One region of the Aestuariirhabdus sp. LZHN29 genome, then DNA from elsewhere that is predicted to be linked to it. Evidence: predicted binding sites of a transcription regulator. Region 1 holds the regulator's gene; each other region holds the start of a gene.
What was found. The regulator sigma-54, encoded in region 1, starts transcription at its own class of promoters, with help from an activator protein. The targets are predictions, from matches to a motif close to TGGCACNNNNNTTGCTNT.
Positions count from the first base shown of each region.

Region 2: the regulator sigma-54 is predicted to act here: its motif matches at 1,890-1,907, upstream of flgB (flagellar basal body rod protein FlgB).
Region 3: the regulator sigma-54 is predicted to act here: its motif matches at 2,690-2,707, upstream of nifE (nitrogenase iron-molybdenum cofactor biosynthesis protein NifE).
Region 4: the regulator sigma-54 is predicted to act here: its motif matches at 1,991-2,008, upstream of ACP3PW_RS09490 (PEP-CTERM sorting domain-containing protein).

Region 1 covers NZ_JBNIEU010000002.1:196,570-200,763, reverse strand. Annotated here, with positions in the region: gene lptA (lipopolysaccharide transport periplasmic protein LptA) at 1-146, shown strand, start outside; gene lptB (LPS export ABC transporter ATP-binding protein) at 155-880, shown strand; gene ACP3PW_RS07575 (RNA polymerase factor sigma-54) at 998-2,530, shown strand; gene hpf (ribosome hibernation-promoting factor, HPF/YfiA family) at 2,655-2,942, shown strand; gene ptsN (PTS IIA-like nitrogen regulatory protein PtsN) at 2,955-3,410, shown strand; gene rapZ (RNase adapter RapZ) at 3,537-4,194, shown strand, end outside.
Region 2 covers NZ_JBNIEU010000004.1:278,267-282,460, forward strand. Annotated here, with positions in the region: gene flgE (flagellar hook protein FlgE) at 1-269, opposite strand, end outside; gene ACP3PW_RS15365 (flagellar hook assembly protein FlgD) at 300-986, opposite strand; gene flgC (flagellar basal body rod protein FlgC) at 997-1,437, opposite strand; gene flgB (flagellar basal body rod protein FlgB) at 1,440-1,850, opposite strand; gene ACP3PW_RS15380 (CheR family methyltransferase) at 2,138-2,998, opposite strand; gene ACP3PW_RS15385 (chemotaxis protein CheV) at 3,030-3,959, opposite strand.
Region 3 covers NZ_JBNIEU010000001.1:635,697-639,890, reverse strand. Annotated here, with positions in the region: gene nifN (nitrogenase iron-molybdenum cofactor biosynthesis protein NifN) at 1-1,226, opposite strand, end outside; gene nifE (nitrogenase iron-molybdenum cofactor biosynthesis protein NifE) at 1,230-2,636, opposite strand; gene ACP3PW_RS03050 (substrate-binding periplasmic protein) at 2,973-3,737, shown strand; gene ACP3PW_RS03045 (dienelactone hydrolase family protein) at 3,920-4,194, shown strand, end outside.
Region 4 covers NZ_JBNIEU010000002.1:606,369-610,562, forward strand. Annotated here, with positions in the region: gene ACP3PW_RS09470 (DUF3010 family protein) at 1-43, opposite strand, end outside; gene ACP3PW_RS09475 (RNA methyltransferase) at 280-813, shown strand; gene ACP3PW_RS09480 (YgaP family membrane protein) at 923-1,468, shown strand; gene ACP3PW_RS09485 (peptidylprolyl isomerase) at 1,549-1,827, shown strand; gene ACP3PW_RS09490 (PEP-CTERM sorting domain-containing protein) at 2,121-2,816, shown strand; gene ACP3PW_RS09495 (S-(hydroxymethyl)glutathione dehydrogenase/class III alcohol dehydrogenase) at 3,055-4,167, shown strand; gene fghA (S-formylglutathione hydrolase) at 4,176-4,194, shown strand, end outside.

The DNA of each region.
Region 1 (4,194 bases):
GCCTGCTGCAGGAGGGCAACTCCTTTACCGGCGAAACGATCCACTACAACATGACAACCCAGGCGGTTAATGCCCAGAGCGGAAGCTCCAGCAGCAAGGCCGGCAACCGTGTCGAAATGATTATCCAACCCAAAGTCAAGCAGTAGATATCCCCATGGCAACCCTTAAAGCACTTCACTTGGCAAAGAGTTACCGCGGAAGAAAGGTGGTCGAAGATATTTCGATCAGCATCTCCAGTAGCCAGATTGTCGGCTTACTAGGGCCGAACGGGGCAGGAAAAACCACCAGTTTTTATATGATTGTCGGGCTCGTGCAGTCCGATGGAGGCCAGATTTTAATCGATGGTGTGGATATTACCCGCCTGCCAATGCATGGCCGCGCACGCCAGGGCATAGGCTATTTGACCCAGGAAGCCTCCATTTTCCGAAAACTAACCGTTACCGAGAATATCCTCTCCATACTGGAAACCCGCAAGGATCTCAATCGCAAGCAGCGACTGGAAAAACTTGAAGCCCTGCTGCGGGAGTTCCACATCACCCATATTCGCAACAGCAAGGGTATCAGCTTGTCGGGTGGAGAGCGCAGACGAGTAGAGATCGCGCGGGCGCTAGCCACGGAACCCGCCTTTATCCTGCTCGATGAGCCCTTCGCCGGGGTCGACCCCATTTCGGTCAATGACATCAAGGATGTGATCCGCCACCTGCGCGACAAGGGCATCGGAGTGCTGATCACAGACCATAATGTTCGCGAAACACTGGATATCTGTGAGCTTGCCTATATCGTTAGTGAAGGCAAGATCATCGCCGAGGGTAATGCCGAGGCCGTGATGAATAACCAGAAAGTGAAAGACGTTTATCTGGGACACGAATTTCGCATATAGGCATTCATCCCGTTCAACCCTATAATAGAACCATGCAAGATTTTTGCCGGAGCAGGATGCGACCGGAAAACCCAACGGGAGTGATGCGCAGATTATGGACCGGACATTGTATTATTTATGAAACCATCCCTAGTCCTGAAAATGGGCCAGCAGCTGACGATGACGCCTCAGCTGCAACAAGCCATCAAACTACTTCAGCTCTCTACCCTGGATCTGCAGCAGGAGATTCAACAAGCCCTCGAATCCAACCCCATGCTCGAGCCCGAAGAGGGTTCCGATAATGAGGCGGCGACCGAGCAAGAAAGCGCAAAAGATGGTAGCGAGTTCGACAACAAGGCTGAAAACAACGGCCTAAAAGAGGCTGAGCAGCAGGATCAGCAAAGCGCCGACAGTGCCAACAACGAAAATGAGGTGATGTCCGACGACTGGCAGGACAATATCCCGGAAGATCTGCCCGTTGACACCGCCTGGGATGATGTTTATCAATCCAGTCTGCCGCCCTCCTCGGGGTCGGGCTCGTCCGACAACGATGAGTACAATCCGGCCACGCGAGCCAGCACCTCAGAAACCCTTCAGTCCCATCTGGAGTGGCAGCTTAACCTGACACCTATGTCCGACACCGACCGGGCGATAGCCATTACCATCATTGACGCACTCAAGGACGATGGCTATCTCAGCTGTAGCTGCGAAGAGCTGATGGAAGGCATCGAAGAGGATCTGGACATTGAACTGGATGAGTTTGAAGCGGTGTTACACCGTCTTCAGCAGTTCGATCCAGTCGGTGTGGCGGCTCGATCCCTCAGCGAGTGCCTGTTAATCCAGCTTGCCCAATTGCCCACCACCACCCCTCACCTGGGTTCAGCGGCCCTGGTGGTTGAGAAACACATCAACTTGTTGGGCTCCCATGATTACGCTCAATTAATGCGCAAAACCCGTCTCAAAGAGGCCGATCTCAAAGCTGCGATTGAACTGATCCAGACCCTCAACCCAAAACCCGGGGCAAGCATTCAAAGCAGCGAGCCTGAATATGTCATACCCGACGTCACCGTAAAAAAGGTGAACGGCCGCTGGACCGTCGAGCTGAACCCGGACTCTGTGCCCCGAGTCCGCATCAACTCGGGTTACGCTTCGCTGGTCAAACGTGCTGATAACAGTTCAGACAACACCTACCTGAAAAACCACTTGCAGGAAGCCCGCTGGTTTCTCAAGAGTCTGCAGAGCCGAAACGAAACACTGATGAAGGTGGCCACCCAGATCGTTGAGCATCAGCGCGGGTTTCTGGAGTATGGTGAAGAGGCGATGAAACCGCTGGTACTGCACGATATCGCCGAAGCGGTCAGCATGCACGAATCCACCATATCCCGGGTAACGACGCAAAAATACATGCACACCCCCCGCGGCATATTTGAGCTCAAGTATTTCTTCTCAAGCCATGTCAGTACCGCCAGTGGAGGAGAGTGCTCCTCTACGGCAATCAGGGCTATTATCAAGAAGCTTGTGGCCGCAGAGAACCCAAAAAAGCCATTGAGTGACAGCAAGATAGCGGGTTTGCTTGCTGAGCAGGGAATTCAGGTTGCTCGCCGCACTATTGCCAAATACCGGGAGTCATTATCAATTGCTCCTTCTAACGAAAGGAAACGTCTGGTATAGGTTATATTGATTGGCGACAACATTGAGATATCGAGCCTCGGATATGATCGGTAACAGAGGCATACACTTGAGCCTGACACGACGTCGACTCAACATCATGTAACAAACATTCAGGAGAAAACGCATGCAAATCAATATCAGTGGTCATCATGTTGATGTAACGGAAGCATTGCGTGAATACGTAGCAACTAAAGTCGATCGTCTTGAGCGACACTTTGACAGCATCACCAGCGTCAACGTAACCCTCAGTATCGAAAAAGAGGGACAAAAAGCGGAGGCCAATCTGCACGTCCGCGGTGCGGACATCCACGCAACTGCCGTCCATGAAGACATGTACGCGGCCATTGATATGCTGTCGGACAAACTGGATCGCCAGCTCATGAAACACAAGGAAAAGAATCTCGCCCGTTAATTAGATCTGGCTATGAATTTTATATCCCTCCTAAGCCCCGACCGCAGCCTCTGCGCTGCGGAAGGCGGCAGTAAAAAACGCGTACTCGAAACACTTGCCGAAACTCTCGCCCAGGCAGGGCAGGAGATAACAGCCGACGAGCTGTTTAACGGCCTGTTTGAGCGTGAACGCCTCGGCAGCACAGGCTTTGGCAAAGGTATTGCGATTCCCCATTGCCGACTCACCTCCTGTACAGAACCTGTGGCGGCACTGCTCAAACTGTCTGAGGGTGTCAATTTCGACGCCATGGACGAGCTCCCGGTAGATATCATCTTTGCCCTCGTTGTCCCCAACGAAGCGACTAACGAGCATCTGGCGATTTTGCAGGCTCTGGCCGGCCGGCTGGACAATGCCAGCTACCGTAACCGCCTGCGCGCCGCGCAGAGCAGTACCGAACTCTATCAAATGGCGATCGCCCCCCTCGACTGATCTCCCAAATCGCAGACCTGCCACAATGCAACTGGTATACTGCCAGCTCAGTGACTTACGCGGTCAACACCCACCACACCAGAAACAGGGCGCGGCACGCACCAGTCGGCAAGTGGAACCAGCAAAATGCGATTAGTAATCATCAGTGGAAGATCGGGATCCGGCAAAAGTAGCGCGCTGCACGTGCTCGAGGATCAGGGCTACTACTGTGTGGACAACATGCCAGCAGGCTTACTGGGGTCTCTAGCCGCAGAGATCTCAAGCGAGCAGTCACTTAGAAATGCCGCTGTCAGCATCGACGCACGCAACATGCACGCGGACCTTAAACGCTTCCCCGAGATACTGGCCCAACTAACCAATAATGGCGTGCAGTGCGAGGTGATCTACCTCGATGCAGACCCAGCTACCCTGCTAAAGCGTTTCAGTGAAACACGGCGACGCCACCCCTTGTCCAATGACAAATGCTCGCTGGAAGAGGCCATTTTCGCCGAAAGTGAGCTCCTGGCCCCCCTCAAGAATCGAGCAAAACTGACTCTGGATACCAGCGCACTATCACTGCACGAATTACGCGACCTGATTCGTACCCGTGTTGCGATGCGCACGGACGACAGTCTCGCACTGCTATTCCAGTCCTTTGGTTTCAAGCGAGGCATACCAATTGATGCCGATTACGTGTTTGATGTACGCTGTTTACCTAACCCTTATTGGGTAGCGCACCTGAGGGGCTTCAGTGGGCTCGAGAAACCCGTGCGGGATTTTTTGGGAGAACAACCTGAGGTACAGC
Region 2 (4,194 bases), on a different contig from region 1:
AAGAAACCGTCACCGTTGATCGCCATATCCAGACTATTGCTGGTGAAGTTGATACTGCCCTGGGAAAACTGCTGGCCAATGTTGGACAGCAGTACCCCACTGCCGGTGGCGTTAGCGGCGGTACCCAATGTTGATGCCGCATAGACATCGGCAAACTCCGCTCGGGAAGACTTAAAGCCGATGGTGCTAGCATTGGCGATATTGTTACCGGTCACCTCCAGCTCATTGCCCGCAGCGCGAATGCCACTCAAACCGATATTAAAAGCCATGATTACTCTCCTGATCGCTCGCTGAGCGAATTACTCTTTGATCATCTGCACGTCGGACAGCAGGACCGAGCCCAGACCATCCAGATTCAAAATTACATCCCCGGCACCCTGAGCCCCGAGCGTGATACTGTTCACATGGGCCGGCAATACTGTGGGTACCTGTTGGGACTGGCCGTCAATCAGGGCCATCGCTTCGAAGCGATATTCTCCGGTCGGCATAGTGTTGCCGCTACCATCCTTGCCATCCCAATCAAATTCGATATTGCCCTGGGCCTGGGTACCCATTGGCAGCTGCCTCACCAGGTCTCCATTGGCACTGTAGACATTAACCGTCAGGTCAGGTGTGGAGGCTGGCAGCACCACCAATCCATTACTCCCTCGACCGGTCTCTACCTGTGTCTGCTCCATTCCTACCATAACCGTTCTGCCAACCAGGGAAGAGGCTTGTAGCGCCTGGCTAGACTGCATCCCGGCGACAAAGTCCTGCATGGAGCTGTTCATACTTTCAACACCTTCTACGGTACTGAATTGGGCCAACTGTGCGATAAACTCACCGTTTTCCTGGGGTTCCAGCGGGTTTTGATTGTTCATTTGCGCAACCAGCAGCTCAAGAAACTCGTTCTTCCCCAGCTCATCGCTTTTCTTCTGGTTTTCCTGCGCGTTGGTGATGGAGTACTGATCCATCACAGACGGGCTGGCAACACTATTCAGGCTCATCACTCTCTCCTTACTGCCCCAGCGTGAGGACTTTCTGCATCATTGATTTGGCGGTATTCAATACATCTACATTGGTCTGGAATGAGCGCGACGCCGAGATCATATCCGCCATCTGCTCAACCACATTCACATTGGGGTAGTAGACATACCCCTCTTCATTGGCCATCGGGTGATTGGGGTCATAGCGGGCTTGCAGCGCTTCCTGGCTCTCAACAACCCCCATAACCTGAACACCGGCTCCGACGGCTTTAGGCTGGTCCTCAAATAAGGAACCCTCCTCCTGAGCGTCATTCATCGCGTGGGCAAAAACCGGATAACGTGCCCTGTAGGTTTCATCGATGCTGCTACTGACGGTTTCGGCATTAGCGATGTTGCTAGAGGTCGCATTAAGACGAATGGATTGGGCGCTCATACCAGAGCCTGCGATTGAAAATACATTAGCGAGAGACATAATTATTGACCCCGAATAGCAGTGCTCAAGCCTTTAAACTTGGCGTTGAGAAAGGTGAAGCTGGTATCAAATGCGATCTTGTTTTGGGTGAACTCTGCAATCTCCCGCTGCGTATCAACGGTATTGCCATCAATAGAGGGCTGGCTAGGGACGCGATACTGCAATTGGGTCTGCGCGGTCTCATCAATAAAGCCGGAAACGTGCTGGGAGTGAGTCCGTTCCAAGCCTTGCTGCCCCTGACGTTCCACGGCTGACACCTGCTGCTTCATCACGGTGGAAAAATCCACATCACGCGCCTTGAAGCCAGGAGTGTCTGCGTTGGCAAGATTGTTGGCGAGTATCTCAGCGCGTTGCGCACGAAACTGCAGTGCTGCTGGGTGGATGCCTAGGGCATTGTCAAAACTGATCGCCATGGTTTGCCTCGTACTGAATAGGTTGTCTTCAGAACTGTAATAGCAAAGCACATGCCACAATTATTTATCTTTATTTTTCAATAGGTTATAAATAAAACAACCGAACAAAAAGAGAAAGCGGCAAGCATTCACCGGCTAAGCGGCAAACCAAAAGAGGTTCTTTGCCGCTTTTTTAGTGCATAGGGTCAGGGGGGGTGACAGCTCAGGGGGAAAACGTACCGGGATCGGCGCAGAGGAGGATTGGGGTAAAAGGTTTGAGCGCGATCATTCGCACTCAAAAGTGGCGACTACTTGGCGATGTACATAATACCGGGACGGCACTGCACCATTTCATAAAGGTGTGAAAGCCCGTTCAACGCTTCCGACGCACCCAGAAAAAGATACCCACCCGGCTTAAGGGTTGCGTGGATTCGAGTGAGGATATCCCGTTTGAAATCCGCAGAAAAATAGATCAGCACGTTGCGGCAGAACACGATATCGAATTTGCCGAGGGTGACGTAGCTATCCTGCAGGTTAATCGCTCTGAAATCGATTCGCTGTTTAATGTTGGGTTTTACCTGCCAACGTCGCCCTTCCAGCGGGATAAAGTGCTTTTCCAAACGCTCGTCAGAGAGCCCGCGACCCAACGCCAGCGAGTCGTACTCCCCGAGTTTGGCTTCGCCCAGCACCTTGCTGGAAAGGTCCGTAGCGACGATCTGCACCCCACCTCGTAATTGGCCAAGGTTGGTGCGTTCAAACTCATCGATGATAATACTTTGCGAATAGGGCTCCTGGCCCGAGGAGCAGGCGGCAGACCAGATCCGCAGCCGTTGCCCTGGAAAACGCTTGGCGAGGTCGGGGAGAATGGTCTTTTTCAGCACTTCGAAAGGATAATTATCACGAAACCACAGGGTTTCGTTGGTTGTCATCGCGTCAACTACCTCGCCTTTCAGGGGGCCTCGCGGCTGGGCGTTGACTCGTTTAACCAGTTCGCTAAGGGATCCGATCTCATGATTGGCAAGGATTTTCCGCAGCCGACTTTTAACCAGATACTCCTTGTTTTTTCCCAAAACAATGCCACAGGCTTTTTCGAGAAATTCACTAAAAACCTCGAAATCTCCAGCCGGTGACGCACTGGCTCTGCCCTGGGTTAGTCCGATATCGGCCAACGTATTACTCCTTTAATAAACCCATCAGGCTCTATTTGGTTTCAATCTGAAAGCGCTTGATAACACTGCCGGCAAGATCGTCGGGATTAAACTTGGCGATAAAGTCGTTAGCTCCCACCTTTTCTACCATCGCTTTATTAAATACCCCGCTCAAAGAGGTGTGAAGAACGATATAGAGGCTGGCCAGGCGCGGATCTGACCTCACTTCGGTGGTGAGAGTGTACCCATCCATTTCGGGCATCTCAATATCCGAAATCATCATCAACAGGTGCTGGCCAATGTCATCCCCCCCGTCGACTAACTCCTTCAGGTAATCGAGAGCTTCACGACCATCGTTCTTAAGGACAACTTCAACACCAATATTCTCCAGGCACCGCTGAACCTGCTTGCGGGCTACCGAAGAATCGTCGGCAACCAACACCTTTTGGGCCAGCGCATGGGTGGTCACCTCATCGGTAATTATGCCCTCGGTTACAGCTTCACTCTGAGGGGCGACTTCGGCAAGAATCTTCTCTACATCGATAATCTCAACCAACTGATCATCGACTTTGGTTACCGCGGTCAGATAATGATCCCGCCCTGTTCCCTTCGGTGGTGGATGGATCTCTCCCCAGTTCATATTTACGATACGATCGACCATCTGTACCAGAAAGCCCTGCACCTTCATATTGTACTCGGTGATGATAACGAAAGAGTTGGCTACATCATCCAGCGGCCCTCGACCCGTCGCCATATTCATATCGATTATCGGTATGGTACCGCCGCGGATATTGGCAACCCCTCGCACAACCGGGCTGCTTTTGGGCATCATGGTTAGCTGTGGGCACTGCAGCACCTCCTTAACCTTGAACACATTGATACCATAAAGCTGCTTACCCTTAAGCCGAAACAACAGCAACTCTAGCCGGTTTTCACCAACCAGCTGGGTTCGCTTGTTGACACTATCTAACACTCCTGCCATGGATTATCTCCGATATTCAATGGGTAGACCCGCCTGCACCCTTCACTTACGGATTCAACAACAGATCGCTTACCTGTAAATAGACTATAGCTGCTCGCGAAGCCACTTAACAACTTCATCCGGGTGTGGATTACACCAGCACAACTCCCCCACAGGAAGGGAGTATAGAGACATTTTATCGGCATCAAATTTGCTAGCTTTAACAACAAGTCCTAAAAGCGCCAACTTTTCGACA
Region 3 (4,194 bases), on a different contig from region 1:
GCACCGTAGTGATCGTGCTGGGGAAAACCTGCACGCAGTAGAGGAATGCCTAGCGTGGTCGACACCTCGGCCAGGTGGCTATTGCCGATCAGTAGCTCGGCCCCCTGCTCTTGTGCCATCTCCATCAGCTCCGAAAGGTCACCGACCTTGATGCGGTTACAAGGCAGTCGCTCCAGTGCACGATGGGCGATCGGGGTTACGGCAGCGACCAGAGTCGCTCCCATCTGCGTTAGCCAGTCGCCAAAGCCCAGCAGCAGGTCCGGATCGCCCGCCAATGCCACTGGCGCCAACCCGAGCTGGAAATGACAGTCGACCATGGTGTCTTGAAGCTGTGCACGCTGGCGTTCAATCTGTGCGGGAACGGGCTCGCCGCTGATCTGTTGCAGGCAGTGGATAAAGCGGTCGCAGGCTTCCAGCCCCATCAGGTGGTCGAAGCGGTGGCTGGGTACCGAGGTACGCTTTTGCAGCGCTTTTGCTGCCCGCGCCATCGAACGACCCACTACCAGGGTTGCGCTGCTGGCACCGAGCCGGTCAAAGGTGGAGACCGGGGTGCCACCGAGGGTCAGGGGGCTGAAATCCTGCTCTACCAGATGCCCGAGAGAGTCGCTGAGGTCGGGTACCACCAGCGCATTGAGCCCGAAAGCCTGTATCCACTCCTTGAGCAACTCGATATCGGCCGGAGTGTGGTTGGCTCCCACCAGTAGATTCACTTGCTGGGGCATACTGGCGACGCGGGTAGGGGGCGCGTCGGATACCAGGGTATTGATCATCGCCTCGACAGCGAGGGCAAAACCGGTTTCCATGCAGCCTTTAAAATCGGGTGCGTTGAGGGGCACGATCCGGGTTGCATCGTGTTCGGGGTGGTCGACACGGAACTGGCGAACGACTCGTTCGATGTCGCTGCCCTGGGTTTCGGTCAGTCCGGTGGTGGTCACCAGGATAAGTGCCGGCGCACTTTTACTACACAGTGTGACCAGCGCTTCGGCCAGGTTCTCGTCACCTCCCATCACCGTGCTCACCTGATCCATCGCGGTGGTCTGCAGGGGAATAGGTTCACGAAAATGCTGTACTAGAAATACCTTGGCAAAGGCCGAGCATCCTTGCGATCCGTGCAGCAGGGGGATCGCCTGGCGAATACCAAGGCAGGCCAGGGTGGCCCCAAGCGGCTGACTGGCCTTGGCCGGGTTGATGGCGAGGGGGCGGTTGCGTTTTTCGATAGTGGCCATGGTCTAGTCCCCGCAGGCGGCAGTGGTGTTCTGTTCGGTGATGTCGCTCCAGGGAGCCTTGGCACGCACCTGTTTCCATACCGGGTTGGTGAGGCTGAGGCTGAGCTGTCGTGCCAGTTCCTTCATGCCGACATAACCTGCGTAGCCAAACTCGCGTTCCTGATTGATATCGAGAAAAGGCAATCGAGCCTTGAGGGCGGTGTAGAGGTTTCGGCCCCCCGCGATCAGCATATCGGCGCGGTATTCGGCGACGCGGTCAAGCAGTTGACGAGCGTTGCCGCTTTCCAGCATGATCGCCTCCTCCCCCATAAGCTCCCTAATACGTGCCTTGTCCTCCTCGGTAGATTTCTTGGTTCCGGTGGCGACGACCTCCATGCCCAGATCTTGCAGTGCAGACACTACGGACCATGATTTGACCCCACCGGTATAGAGCAATACCCGTTTGCCACGCAGTTGCTCGCGCCAGGGCTCTAGTTCAATACCAAGCCGGGTTTCTTCCCGCAGGATGACCCGTTCGGTGCGTTGTATCAGATCGGCATCACCGATGGTACTGGCAAAGTCACGCAACGCTTGCGAGGTGTCGCGCAGCCCGTAGAAACTTCCTTCGAACCAAGGCGTTCCGTATTGGGTGTTTAGTTTACGAGCAACGTTCACCATTGCTTTGGAGCACACCATCATATTGACGTCGGCCTGGTGCATGCTCTGCACTTCGTGAAATCGAGCGTCACCGGACAGGGTGCAAAGTACCCGTAACCCCAACTCATCGAATAGTGGCAGTACGTTCCATAGCTCACCGGCTATGTTGTACTCGCCGATCAGGTTGATGTCGTACACGGGGATGCCTGCCGGGTGGACGGGTTTGGGCATCTTCTCTGCGGTGCCAATGACGTACTTAAGCATCGACTCACCGGCAATACGGTTGCCGAGGTTTTTGGAACCGTAGAATCCGGCGCAATCCACCGGCACCACCGGTGTCCCCCAGCGTTCGCTGGCCGCGCGGCACACGGCCTCGATATCGTCGCCGATCATTGCTGGTACGCAGGTGTTGTAGACCATCACGGCAGCAGGCTGGTGAAGATCGATCGCCTGCTTGATACTGTGGAAGAGACGTTTTTCACCGCGCCCCATGATCACATCCTGCTCGCTTAGATCGGTGGTCATGCCCAGGCGGTAAAGGGTGGGGCCGCTGGATCGGGAGCCACGGTTGTCCCAGGAGTTACCCGCACAGGCGATGGGGCCGTGAACGATATGGGCCACGTCGGCGATCGGTAGCAGGGCGATCTGGGCGCCATCGAAGGCGCAGCCGCCCGCCGACGCACCGGGGGTTGGGCGCGCGCAGCCGGATTTGGCCTTGTCGTTGTGGTCGCAAGCCGGTTCGTCGAGTAACTCTGCAATCTCTCGGGCCTTCATGATGCCTTCCATCCCTTCCGGTGAGTTTGCCCACAGGGGCGGTTATCTATAGATGAGCAACAGTTGTGCCAGCGCTAAGTGATTGATTTTTCGTTGCTATGGCGGCGCGTGAGGATGCTTTTGTGGGATATGCGACAGGGATCGAGGGGTTTGGGGAGGAGTATGACAAAGCGAGGAGTGTGGCAATGGAGGGTTGAACCGTGGCAGGATGGCCCCTCTTTTGATGACCCCATACCAACGAGTGGCAGCGCAAATGTCGTGATAGATACTGCGTATCCCCACGCGCCCCGATGATCGCTTGTTATACTGGGTTTAACCTTCACCGGAACCTGTTACATGTCACGCTATCTACCCTGTTTACTGCTGCTCTGCGCCGTGGGTGCTTCAGGAATGACAGTCGCCAAGGCCGCAGAGCAAGATGAAACGCTGATTTTTGCCTACGGAAGACACGATGGCCCGCCCCATGCGTTTATGCGCGAGCGGGAACCCCGGCAGCTTTACGGTGGCATATTGCACGATGTCGGTGAGGCCGTGGGTGAGCGCCTCGGGATTCCGGTACGGTTTGTTGAGGCTCCCCGTGCGCGCCTGGTGAGATGGCTCATCGAGGGGCGGGTTCACGCACATTGCGAACTCAATCCTTTGTGGGTGGGTAATAACCCCCAGTTGCTGTGGTCGGGGGCGGTGTTCAGCTCTGCGGACCGTTTTTATTTGAATCAAAAGAGGAGTGCCTCGGTACAGACCCACGACGACCTCAAAGGCCTGCGAGTGGGTGGACTCAAGAGCTATACCTATTCAGACGAGCTGACGCAGCGGGTAAGCGACGGCGAGGTGATCCGTGTGGACGCGGCTTCCGCCCAGCAGTTGATGGGCATGTTGCAGCGGGGCCGCATCGACGCCATGTTGCTCGATGAGATTGTGGCGGACTATTTGCTCACGCTGGAGCCCCACGCCCTGGCGGGATCCCCGTTGGAGGACTCTCGACTGAGCCGCTACTGTGCATACTCGCCCCTTGCCCCCGTTGCTATCGAACGCTTTAGTGAGGTTATTCAGCAGCTGGTTGATGAGGGCCGGATACAAGAGATAATGCAGCGTTATCAATGAGGCGTAGCGCGGTGCACGCACCCGGGTCGATAACCCTTACCCCGATGGTTGGATTGGGAAAATGCTAACCCTTAAACTACTCTTGTCTGATCGGTGTGCAGTTTCTACGCCCCCATCCCGCAGACGCCCCTTAATGGACTAAGTTAGGCTGTAACAATGTCATCACTAAACGTGAGGTTATTATGTCTAATGCCGAAAAAATATCAGCAACTACACCACAGCCGATCCCCCAGGAGGCTTTCGACTGGTATGACGAATACGCCCATGGCCTGATCGATCGGCGCACCTTTATGGCCCGCCTCTCGACGCTGGTCACTGCAGGACTGACGCTGAGCATGCTCTCCTCGGCACTGCTGCCCGACTATGCGCTGGCCGAGCAGGTGTCGTTCAACGATCCGACGATAAAAGCCCAGTACACCACCTTTTCCTCGCCCAACGGCCACGGCGAGGGGCGAGG
Region 4 (4,194 bases), 410 kb from region 1:
TATTGGCTTCGTTGCCTTTTAACTCAACACCACAGACTCTCATGATAAACCCCGCTCTATTGGACGCGGCGCAGTATAGCCTAAAACACCCATAAAGATTGCCTACTGCAGGGGACGGGTAGAGACTTTTTTCCTGGCCTTGCGCCGAGCCTACCCGGTTCGCTGTCACTGCGGTTGTCATCGTTTGTTTTGCCAGCGGGCGCGAGCGGATAACGAGCCCGGAGTGTGGTACCTTTGCGCCCGGCGCGAGCGATGACACAACGAGGCGGAACAGGTGGTATGAAAACAGGGTATAAACAGAGTGTGAGCATTGGCTTGATTAACCCCAAGAGCCCCACGAACGTTGGTGCCGTTATGCGTGCGGCGGGCTGTTATGGTGCCGACTCCGTGCACTATAGTGGTCAGCGCTACGAGCGCGCGGCGAAGTTCCATACAGATACCAAAAATCGGGCCCGGGAGATCCCGCTCATAGCGGTGAACTCGCTGCTCGATGAGGTGCCGGAAGGGGCCTCCATTGTTTGTATCGAAATTGTGGAAGGGGCTATTCCGCTGCCGACGTACGAGCACCCGCCTCAGGCGTTTTATATCTTCGGGCCGGAAGATGGCACTATTCCGCAAGAGCTGGTCGATCGGGCCAACGCGGTGGTCTATGTGCCGACCGTTGGGTGCATGAATTTGGCCGCCAGCGTCAATGTGGTGTTGTACGACCGCCTGGCCAAAAAGGGCGCCACCGAAGCCGATGACAAACTCATTCGCCAGAGCCGCGATACCAATAATCGGGTTAAGGTGAGTCGTGGGTACGAACAAAACTGAATGGATGGCCCCTCGCCTCGTGCTCAGGGTCGGAGACGCCAATCCTAAGTTCTGGGGCCGAACGAGCGTCACCCGTGTATGACCAGAGTAAGCGCGTACAGTATTTGAATTGGCCGATAAAACCATAGCATCCTATGCTGTCAGCATGGGTAAGCAGATCCGGTTCTACAGGGTTCCGACCGACGACTGGTACATCGAGCGTAGCGTATGGCTAATCGCCGGCGCGGTACTCTCGTTGTCGACCCTGTTAGCATTTTTTATCCACCCAATTTGGATCTTGTTGGTTGTGGTAACTGGCCTTTCTTCCATTCTGGTGGCGCTCACCGGATTTTGTATTCCGGGCAATCTGCTCCATCTGCTGGGGTTTAAAGGCAAGCTGGCTACGGAACCCCCGCCCCGCTGGAACGCGTATTTTCTGCAAACCGACAGCTGGTACCTTGAGCGGCGTATCTATCTGGTGGTCGGAATCAATATCAGCGTGGCGGCACTGTTGTCACTGTGTCACAGTGCCGGTTGGCTTATTTTTACCGGCTTTGTGGGGGTTGCGATGCTGGGGTTTGCGTACACCGGCTTTTGCATTATGGCGAATGCGCTCTACTGGTGGGGGGCTGAACCGAGGCTGAGCCCCCAGCACAATTCTGATCAGGGCAGGTAGCATTCTGGAATCGCAGTGGGGCTGGTTGCGGAAGGGCAAGGGCCGGTATACTGGGTCTCCCCTCAACGGAGTTGTCAATCATGCCTGTCGCCAGCGCTCGCCATATCCTCGTCAAAACCCTGGCCGAAGCCGATAGATTAAAAAAACAGCTGGCCGGCGGGGGCGATTTCGGCAAACTGGCGCGCAAGCACTCGCTTTGTCCGTCGGCTAAGCGCGGGGGGGATTTGGGGGAGTTTCGTCCCGGCCAGATGGTTAAGGCGTTTGATGATGTGGTGTTCAAAAAGGCCTTGCTGACGGTGCATGGGCCGGTCAAAACCCGGTTTGGGTACCACCTCATCGAAACGATCTATCGCAACTGAATCTGTCCGTATCAGCCCCTGATTGGTTTGGCTCCCGGTGGTTATGTTTTAACCGCGGCGCTGTGGCCGGTGTTCCTATGGGCTGTCAGCTCTGTTTACAAAAATTAGCCGGTTATCCCTGGGTGCTCCGCTAACTCATTGAAAATAAAAAGATCTTCCCCCTTGGCTTGCTCCTTGCTGCGTACCGGGGAGGGGGAAGGGTAAGATTGAATAGAGTTTCCGGTCAGTATCAGGAACGTTGCTGTACTTCAGATGTTCGTGCCCGAATGGGTGGGGGCAACTCAGGAGGCATCATGAAAAAGCGACAAAAGGACGACAGAAGAGGAGGGCAGGAACTGGGTAAATGGGTGTGCGGAATCGTCGCGTTGGCGTTCAGCAATCTCGCGCTCGCCGGTGTCATTTCCGTAGCCAGTCTGAACAACCCCAACGTTAATGTTGATTTCGACAACTTCGCCACGGGCAGCATTACCCTGGCGCAGATAAATACGACCTATCCAAGCGCCGGGATCCTGTCGCTGGATATCGTAACCAGCATTGGCAGTAACCCCTATAGCTTTAACAACTCTGGTGGTCAGGGCTTGTCGTCGGATGGCGCGTCGGGTTTACAGGTCTACGGGTTCGGTGAAGAGTACGACCACATTAGCTCGATTACGGTAACCCTCGACCGCCTGATTACCGAAATCGGTTTTCAGCACGGTGACCGTACCGGTCGTGGGTCTTCATTCAGTTTCTTTAACCAGGGTGCCCCGGTCGGAACATTCGATCCGGGTTTATTTGGTGATGCTCTCATTTTTATGCGCAGTGATATGGCGTTTAACCGCTTCACCTTCGAAGAACCCGTGAGCTGGCTGGTGAACTCCCTGGTGTTGCAAACCACGGGTGAGCCGATCGAATCCGGAACAGGAAGTGGGACGATCCCTGAACCCTCGACACTTGTGCTGCTGGTGCTTGGGTTGGCCGGGCTGCGTTATTCCCGGCTCCTGGGGTGACCGCTAAACGCGGGTTGTAAGTGTCTATCCCCGTCGGTGAGGCTGTGCCGGGAAGTCGCCGTTGCAGCCTTGCTTACCCTGCCCTCTGTGTTGTTTTGGGAATCGAGCCGGTAACGCGAACCGTCGGGTTCGGTTATGCTCTCTTTCCTGTCGTTGATCCTCTATGCTTGGTGCAGATCCACCGCAGTTTTCTAGACTGTTTTGGTCAATGAGTCTGTCAATATCGAGGGTATACCGGATGATCAAATCACGCGCTGCAGTAGCATGGGGGCCGAACCAGCCCCTTACCATTGAACAGGTGGATGTCGCTCCGCCCCAGGCGGGAGAGGTGCTGGTGCGCATCCTGGCCAGTGGTGTCTGCCATACCGATGCCTTTACCCTGTCGGGGGAAGACCCGGAGGCGGTGTGGCCTGCGATACTGGGGCATGAAGGGGGAGGGGTCGTTGAGCAGGTGGGCGAGGGTGTCACCAGCGTTGCGGTGGGTGATCATGTTATTCCTCTCTATACCCCCGAATGTGGCGAGTGCAAATTTTGCACCTCAGGAAAAACCAACCTCTGCCAAAAAATTCGTGCCACCCAGGGCAAGGGGTTAATGCCCGATGGCACCAGCCGATTCTCTTTAAATGGACAGCCGATCTATCACTATATGGGGTGCTCCACGTTTTCCGAGTATACGGTGCTACCCGAGATATCCCTCGCGAAGGTTAATCCCAAGGCTCCTCTGGAGGAGGTTTGCCTGCTCGGGTGCGGCGTCACCACGGGGATGGGGGCGGTGCTCAAGACCGCGAAAGTCGAAGCGGGGGATTCGGTGGCGATTTTTGGACTCGGCGGCATTGGTTTATCTGCGGTCATCGGCGCAGCAATGGCCAAAGCCGGTCGTATTATTGCGATCGATCTGAATACGAGAAAGTTCGATCTGGCGCGCAAACTGGGCGCGACCGACTGCATCAACCCCGCCGATTACGACAAACCGATTCAGGAGGTGATTGTCGATCTCACGGACGGCGGCGTGGATTACTCCTTCGAGTGTATCGGTAACGTTAACGTTATGCGTTCTGCCCTCGAGTGTTGTCATAAAGGGTGGGGAGAATCGGTGATCATCGGTGTGGCAGGAGCCGGCCAGGAGATCAGTACCCGTCCCTTCCAGTTGGTGACCGGGCGGGTGTGGCGTGGTACCGCCTTTGGCGGCGTGAAGGGACGCACAGAACTTCCCGGAATCGTCGAACAGTACCTGAACGGCGAGTTCAAACTCGATGACTTTATTACGCACACGATGGGGCTGGAGCAGATCAACGAGGCATTCGACCTGATGCACCGGGGCGAGAGTATTCGTAGTGTTATTCACTTTTGAGGCACGCCATGATGCTTGAAGAGATCA